Linked DNA regions of Egicoccus sp. AB-alg2. The protein of the gene in region 1 interacts with the protein of each later gene in a pairwise test. Links are inferred from orthologs where the notes say so. Each region holds a gene or a part of one and is shown in the gene's direction. Other genes may lie near its edges.

What was found. The genes of interacting proteins can lie anywhere in the genome.
Region 2: the proteins of ftsZ (region 1) and ACERM0_RS11650 interact in binary tests that used the Escherichia coli proteins (3 or more experiments, as listed by UniProt). The link is inferred for Egicoccus sp. AB-alg2 from one-to-one orthologs.

Annotation. Positions count from the first base shown.
Region 1 is NZ_JBGUAX010000001.1:384,743-388,836, reverse strand. The notes cover bases 568-3,535. They hold ftsZ (cell division protein FtsZ), read left to right. Parts: upstream 568-1,450; coding sequence 1,451-2,620; downstream 2,621-3,535. Other genes in these bases: ACERM0_RS01830 (YggS family pyridoxal phosphate-dependent enzyme), read left to right, coding at 3,394-3,535; ACERM0_RS01835 (polyphenol oxidase family protein), read left to right, coding at 2,633-3,388; ACERM0_RS01845 (UbiA family prenyltransferase), read right to left, coding at 568-943. Also shown: ACERM0_RS01850 (geranylgeranyl reductase family protein), read right to left, coding at 1-113; more of ACERM0_RS01845, read right to left, coding at 110-567; more of ACERM0_RS01830, read left to right, coding at 3,536-4,094. UniProt on the Escherichia coli protein: Essential cell division protein that forms a contractile ring structure (Z ring) at the future cell division site. The regulation of the ring assembly controls the timing and the location of cell division.
Region 2 is NZ_JBGUAX010000005.1:386,435-390,371, reverse strand. What follows is about bases 394-3,354. They hold ACERM0_RS11650 (rod shape-determining protein), read left to right. Parts: upstream 394-1,338; coding sequence 1,339-2,370; downstream 2,371-3,354. Other genes in these bases: mreC (rod shape-determining protein MreC), read left to right, coding at 2,380-3,354; ACERM0_RS11655 (RadC family protein), read left to right, coding at 643-1,122; ndk (nucleoside-diphosphate kinase), read left to right, coding at 394-453. In the rest of the region: more of ndk, read left to right, coding at 40-393; more of mreC, read left to right, coding at 3,355-3,381; rod shape-determining protein MreD, read left to right, coding at 3,378-3,893. UniProt on the Escherichia coli protein: Forms membrane-associated dynamic filaments that are essential for cell shape determination. Acts by regulating cell wall synthesis and cell elongation, and thus cell shape.

The DNA of each region.
Region 1 (4,094 bases):
TCGGCGCGGTCGAGCAGCGCCACCCGGAGCGAGGGGTCCACGCGCAGCGCGCCGATCGCGGTGGCGGATCCGGCTGGTCCGCTGCCCACCACCGCCAGGTCCCAGGCCGTCATGCGGCCACCATCGCGAGCAGCGCGACGTCGACCAGCGCGATCGTGACCGCGGCGTAGAACGGCGCCTTGCCGTTGCCGAACCGCGCGACGGCAGCGAGCGCGACCACGAGGGCAAGGACCGCCCATACCCAGGTCGGCGGCGCGCCGGCGGGGCCGAGGACCGCGACCACCGAGGCGAGCACCAGCAACGCCGTGGCGACGTTGCGACTCCGGGCGGCACCCCATCGGTGTGGGAGCCCGCGCACGCCCGTGGCGGCGTCGTCGTCGAAGTCCGGCAGCGCATTGAGGAAGTGGGCGGCGACGCCGAGCATGGCGGCCGCGACGACCATCCACGTCGGTGGCCAGTGGGGCGGGCGATTCGCCAGGCTGGCGATGGCGGGGAGCGAGCCGAACGCCACGGCGTACGGGAGCCACGACCAGGCCGTCGCCTTGAAGTAGAGGTTGTACGGGTGCGCGAAGGCGACGAGGACCACCAGGTGGGTCGCCCCGCTGCGCCAACCCGCGAGCAGGGACAGCACCACACAGGCGGCAGCCGCGACGACCAGGCAGCGTCGCACGAAGGAGGGCGTCAGCTCACCGTTCGCCAGCGGTTTGTCCGCTCGGCCGGCCGCGCGGTCCCGGTCGACGTCGACGAGGTCGTTGCCCCAGCCGACGGTCAGCTGGCCGGTGAACACGGCCAAGACCACGAGGGCGGCCTGGCGGCCGGGCAGGCCGAGGGCGAGGGCCAACAGCGCCACGATGGTCGTGACCGCGACCGACGGTCCGACGTGCGCGGCACGGAGCAGCGGGACCGCGACCGTGGGGCGGGCTGCTCCAGCGCCGGTGGTCACCGCGCGGTCCTCACGGCTTCTCCTGTCTCGGGACGACCCTCCGACACCGTGCCGACGTCCGGAGAAGTGGGGAAGGGCCAGATGACCGGAGCGGGCCCCCTCCAGCACACCATGGGCGGGCGCGTCGGACCACCGTGAGGGATGGCCGCCCGTACGGACGATCGTGTGGCACGGGAAGGGCTCAGAGGGGCCCAACGTCGTGCAGCTCCTGACCGACGAGTTCCCGGCGTGCGGTTGCCGAGCGGTGAACGGGCGGCGACCGCGACGACGGCTCGCCGCGGTGCCGGTTGCTTGCTCGGGTCGGGCACGGGCGTTACGGTCACCCGCCACCAGAGGTTGACATAAGTTTAGACCTCTACTTGAGGTCGAGGCTTGACCCGTTCGCATGGTGCGCGAGCCCCGTGCGGGCGGGCCCGGCCTCGACCCGCCGCTGGACCGCCCGGTCCGGCGTGTCCGCAGGTGGTGTGCGCGAGCGCGCCGCCCGGTCGAGAACCGCAGGAGGAGCCCATGGGGGCGAACCCGTCGAACTACCTCGCCGTGATCAAGGTCGTCGGTATCGGCGGCGGCGGCGTCAACGCCGTCAACCGCATGATCGACGCCGGTTTGCGTGGCGTGGAGTTCATCGCGATCAACACCGACGCCCAGGCGCTCCTGATGTCCGATGCGGACGTCAAGCTCGACATCGGGCGCGAGTTGACCCGCGGGCTGGGCGCCGGTGCCGACCCGTCGGTCGGCCGCCAGGCCGCCGAGGACCACAAGGACGAGATCACCGAGGTGCTCAAGGGCGCCGACATGGTCTTCGTCACCGCCGGCGAGGGCGGCGGCACCGGCACGGGTGCGGCGCCGCTCGTCGCCCAGGTCGCCAAGGAACTCGGGGCGCTGACGATCGGCGTGGTGACACGCCCGTTCGCCTTCGAGGGGCGCAAGCGCTCCCTGCAGGCCGAGGACGGCATCTCCAAGCTCAAGGAAGAGGTCGACACCCTCATCGTCATCCCCAACGACCGGTTGCTGCAGATCGCCGACGGGCAGACCTCGGTGGTGCAGGCGTTCGGGCTGGCCGACGAGGTCCTGCTGCAGGGTGTCCAGGGCATCACCGACCTGATCACCACGCCGGGGCTGATCAACCTCGACTTCGCCGACGTGCGCACCGTCATGAAGGACGCCGGCAGCGCCCTGATGGGGATCGGCAAGGCGCGCGGCGACGCCCGTTCGCTCGAGGCCGCCCAGCTGGCGATCAGCTCGCCGCTGCTCGAGGCCTCCATCGACGGGGCCCGCGGCGTGCTGCTGATGCTCGCCGGCGGCAGCGACCTCGGCCTGTTCGAGGTCAACGAGGCGGCCGACGTGATCACCAAGGCCGCCCACCCCGAGGCCAACATCATCTTCGGTGCCGTGATCGACGACTCCCTCGGCGACGAGGTGAAGGTCACCGTCATCGCGGCCGGGTTCGACAAGTACGACGCCCCGGCCCACTTGGCCGGCAGCGTCGCCGCCAGCGCCGACACGACGAGCCGGATCGCGGCCGCTCCGGCCGCGGCGCCGGTCGCAGCCGACGATGACGACGACGAGCCCGACGAGGTCTTCCGTCCCGCGCCCGCGCCCGCCGAGGAGCGTCCGGCGCTGGTGGTCCAGGACGGCGAGGACGATGACGACCTCGACGTCCCGTCCTTCCTGCGCTGACCCACCGCCGAGGTGCCCGTGCTCGTCCTCGACGTCGACCTGGCCGACGGCGTCGGTGCATGGTTCACCGGCCGCGACCGGACCGGGTCTCCACCCGGGGTCGGCGCGGCCGGCAACCTCTCGCACCGACGGCCGCACCAGCCGGCCGTGCTCGCGCGCACGCGCGCCGAGGTCGGCCGGCGGACCGGTCGCGCCCCCGCGACCTGGCACACCATGCACCAGGTCCACGGCGCGCGGGTGGGCGTCGTCGACGACACCGTGCCGCCGGGTGCCGAACTGCGGGGCGTCGACGCGCTGGTGACGCGCCTGACGGACCGCACCCTCGCCGTCTCCGTCGCCGACTGCGTGCCCGTCCTGCTGGCCGGTGCGACCACCGTCGCGGCCGTACACGCCGGACGCCGCGGCGTGCAGACCGGGGTCGTGACCGCCGCGCTGGACGCCATGGCGGGTCTCGGCGACGACGTGGCCGGCATCCGGGCCGCGATCGGGCCGGCCATCGGCGGCTGCTGCTACGAGGTGCCAGCCGACCTGCACACCGAGGTGGTCGCCGAGCATCCCGCCGCTGACGCGCGTACCACCTGGGGGACGCACGCCCTGGACCTGGCCGCCGCCGTGCACACGACGTTGGAGAAGGCGGGCGTCGGCGGCGTGCAGCGACTCGCCACCTGCACGCGCTGCGACCCGGACGCCCGCTGGTTCAGCCACCGGGCGGATCCGACCACCGGGCGACAGTTCGGCCTCGTGGTGCGCGAACGGGCCACCGCGTGACCGGGATGCCCTTCGCCGACGTGGAGGCCCGCGCCGCGCGGGTGCGCTCGCGCCTGGCGGCCGCCGCCACGGCCGCCGGCCGCAAGCCAGCCGACGTCCGCCTCATCGGCGTGACGAAGACGCATCCACCCGAGGTCGCGCGGGCCGCCGTGGCCGCCGGCGTGACGGAACTCGGCGAGAACCGCGTCCAGGAACTGCTGGCCAAGCTGCCGCTGGTGCCCTCGGCGCGGTGGCACCTGATCGGCTACCTGCAGCGCAACAAGGTCAAGGACGTCGTCGGGCACGCCGTCCTCGTCCACACCCTCGACCGCCGCTCCCTGGCCGACGCGCTCTCGCGCCGGGCGGCCGCCGCCGGGGTCGTGCAGCGCGTGCTGGTGCAGGTGAACGTCGGGGAGGATCCCGCCAAGCACGGCTGCCAGGTGGACGAGGCCCTTGACCTGGTCGCCTACGCTCGCGACCTGCCTCACCTGGCGATCGAGGGGCTGATGACCATCCCGCCGCTCCCGGCGGCGGGCGAAGATGCGTCGGCGGCCGCCAGGCCACACTTCGCCACGTTGCGCCGCTTGCGCGACGAAGCACGAGCACGTTTCCCGGAGGTGGTGCACCTCTCCATGGGCATGTCCGCCGACCTCGAGGCGGCCGTGGCCGAGGGTGCAACCATGATCCGGATCGGCACGGCGCTGTTCGGACCCCGCGAGTCGGGGCC
Region 2 (3,937 bases), on another replicon or contig:
GTGTCGCGCTGCCCTTCTTCTTCGACCCAGGAGCCTCCCGTGGCCAACGAACGCACCCTCATCCTCGTCAAGCCCGACGGCGTCCAGCGCGGCCTCGTCGGCGAGGTGATCGCCCGCATCGAGCGCAAGGGCTACACCCTCGAGGCCCTGGAGCTGCGCACCCTCGCGCGGGCGACCGCCGAGGAGCACTACGCCGAGCACACCGACAAGCCCTTCTTCGGCGAGCTCGTCGACTTCATCACGTCCGGCCCGCTGGTCGCCATGTGCGTCGCCGGCGAGGGCGCCATCGCCGGGATGCGCACGCTGATGGGCGCGACCAACCCGCTCGAGGCCACGCCGGGCAGCATCCGTGGCGACTTCGCCACCGTGATCGGCGAGAACATCGTCCACGGTTCCGACAGCGTCGACAGCGCCAAGCGCGAGCTGGGCATCTTCTTCCCCGACCGCTTCTGAGGCCGGCCGGGCCGGCGCTCGCGGCGCCGGGCCCCGACCCCGATGCGTGCATCCTGACACGCCCGAGCGGCAGGTCCGGATGCACGCATCGCCGTTTTCCCCAGCGCCGCGCGTGCCCGATCCGCCGTCGCGCACGCCGTGCGGCAGGCTGCCGCCCGCCACGCGACGCCGACCACGACGGGGGAACGGATGAGTACGACATGGGCCGTGGGTGCGCCGGACGGACGGGTCGGGGAACTGGCGCCCTGCCTCGCGTGCGGGCCCGACCCGTTCGTCCCGGGCGACCGTCAGCGCATCGCGGTCACCAGTCCGGAGACCGCCGCCGACCTGCTGGTGCCACGCGTCGCCTTCCGCGACCGCGAACGCTGCGTCGCCGCGTTCCTCGACACCAAGCACCGCGTCCTGCGGGTGTCGACCATCAGCATCGGCTCCGTCGACCACACGTTCATGTCGCCCAGGGACGTCTTCCGCGATGCCCTGCTCGCCAACGCGTCGGCACTGGTGCTCGCCCACAACCACCCGTCGGGCGACCCGGAGCCGTCCCGGGACGACCAGGCGGTGACCCGGCGGCTGGCGCGCGCCGGCGAACTGGTCGGGGTGCAGCTGCTCGACCACCTCGTCGTCGGTGGGCCGGACTGGGTCAGCCTCGCCCGCAGGGGCACGATCTGACGGGTTCCCGGCGCGGCCCGGACGGACGGGACGCGCGCGGCGCCGTCACCGGGACGCGGGTCCTGCCGGCAGGTGTTAGCATCCTCGCGGCCCGCGGGGCGTACGCTCGGTGCGTGCGTCTCGGAGTGGCACACGGCTCCCGCTCGCCGTCGGCGTCAGCGGCCGTCGCATCCCCCTGATCCCCCGAGCCCGGCAGGTCTCCCCGTGGCTGCGAACATCGGCAACACCTTCCAGTTCCTCGGTCGCGACATGGCCGTGGACCTCGGCACCGCCAACACCCTGGTCTACGTCCGGGGTCGTGGCATCGTGCTCAACGAGCCCTCCGTGGTGGCGATCAACACCAAGAACGGTGCGATCCTGGCCGTGGGCGCCGAGGCCAAGCGCATGATCGGCCGCACGCCGGGCCACATCATGGCGATCCGGCCCCTGAAGGACGGCGTCATCGCCGACTTCGACGTGACCGAGAAGATGCTGCGCTACTTCATCCAGGCGGTGCACAAGCGCCGGTTCCTGGCGAAGCCGCGCGTCGTCGTCTGCGTCCCGTCCGGCATCACCGGGGTCGAGCAGCGCGCGGTCGAGGAGGCCACCATCCAGGCCGGCGCCCGCGCCGCCTACATCATCGAGGAGCCGATGGCCGCGGCCATCGGCTCGGGCCTGCCGGTCCACGAGCCGGCCGGCAACATGGTCGTCGACATCGGCGGTGGCACCACCGAGGTGGCGGTCATCTCCCTCGGCGGCATCGTGACCAGCCAGTCGATCCGCATCGGCGGTGACGAGCTCGACGACGCGATCATCTCCTACATCAAGAAGGAGTACTCGCTGATGCTCGGCGAGCGCACCGCCGAGGAGATCAAGATGGCGATCGGCTCGGCGTTCCCGCTGGCCGACGAGCCGCATGCGGAGATCCGGGGCCGCGACCTCGTCTCCGGCCTGCCGAAGACGATCATCGTGTCCGCCGACGAGATCCGGAAGGCGATCGAGGAGCCCGTCAACGCCGTCATCGACGCGGTGAAGAACACCCTCGACAAGACGCCGCCGGAGCTGGCCGCCGACATCATGGACAAGGGCATCGTCCTCACCGGCGGTGGTGGGCTGCTGCGGGGCCTCGACGAGCGCCTCAAGCACGAGACCGGCATGCCCATCCACATCACGGAGAACCCGCTCTCCTCGGTCGCGATCGGCTCGGGCAAGTGCCTCGAGGAGTTCGAAGCCCTCAAGAAGGTGCTGATCTCCTCCTCGCGTCACTGATCCGCGCCGGTGTTCCAGCGTCGACGTGCGCGTGCGCTGCTCGTCGTCCTCGTCCTGCTGTCGCTGGTGCTCGTCACCGTCGACTTCCGCTCGGGTGACGACGGCCCGCTCGACCGCCTGCGGGGCGGGCTGACGGCCGTGCTCCGCCCGATCCAGGACGGGCTGGTCACGCTCGTGCGCCCGGTCGGGGACGCTGCCGGCTCGGTCGCCGACCTCTTCCGTGCCCGCTCGGAGAACGAGCGGCTGCGCGCCCAGGTCGACGAGCTGCGCGAACGGCGGCGTTCGGTCGCCGACGTCGAGCGCGAGAACGAGGAACTGCGCGAGCTGCTGGGCATGCGCGAGGGGACCGGCGTCGAGGCCGTCGCCGCGCGCGTGGTCGCGCTCGGCCCGACCGGCTTCGAGTGGACGGTCGTCATCGACGTCGGGACCGACGACGGCGTCGAACGCGACATGCCGGTCGTCAACGGCGACGGTCTGGTCGGGCGCGTCATCCAGGTCGAACGCAACGCCGCCCGGGTGCTGCTGGCCATCGACCCCAACTTCGGTGCGCCGGCCCGCCACGCCGCCAACGGCGAGACCGGCACGGTCATCGGCCGCGGGGGTGACCCGATGCTGTTCCAGCCGTTCGACCCGGAGGCGCAGATCGAGGTCGGCGACGAGATCGTCACCTCCGCATACCAGTCCGGCGCGTTCCCCGGCGGCATCCCCATCGGCAGCGTGGCCTCCGTCGGTGAGGTGACCGCCGGGCTCGTCCTCGACGTCCAGATCCAGCCGTTCGTGGACTTCACCCGCATCCACCACGTGCTGGTCGTCACCAGCGAGCCCGTCGTCGAACTGCCGCCGTTCGAACTGTCACCCGACCCGGAGTTCACCCCGCCACCCGGCCCGCCCACCGCGGAACAGGACGAGGGCGACGAAGACGACGACGAGGCGGACCCGGACGCCGACGGGTCCGACGGGTCCGACGGTGACGACGCGGAGGCCCAGGCCGACGACGAGGACGGCACGTGATCCTGCGCGTCCTGGTCGTAGGACTGCTCCTCGTCACCGCCGCGGTCCTGCAGACCGCCCTGTTCCCGTTCTTCACGCTGGCCGGCTTCCGGCCCGACCTGCTGCTGCTCGTGACGCTCGCGGTCGGCCTGCGCGACGGCCCGCTGGCCGGGCTGCGCGTCGGCTTCGCCGCCGGCCTGCTCACCGACCTGCTGGTCAGCGAATCACCCGTCGGGCTCGCCGCACTGGTCTACACCGCCATCGGCTTCACCGTCGGCCTCGCCCGCCCCTACCTGGCGCCCGAGTCCATCACCGCACCGGTCATCCTCGCGTTCCTCTCCGGACTGCTCGGCACCGCCGCCTACGGGGTCGTCGCGCTCCTGCTCGGCGAGGACCGCACCACCCCGCTGATGCTCGCCCAGGCCTCCGTCGCCGTCGCGCTCTACAACACCCTGCTCGCCCCCATCGTCCTCGGCGCGGTGCGCCGCCTGTCCGACCGTTTCCCTTTGAGCGGCCCCGGCGTGCTCGATTGATTCTGCGGCCGGTTCCTTACCTGGGTGTGCACTCTTCCGCGCGC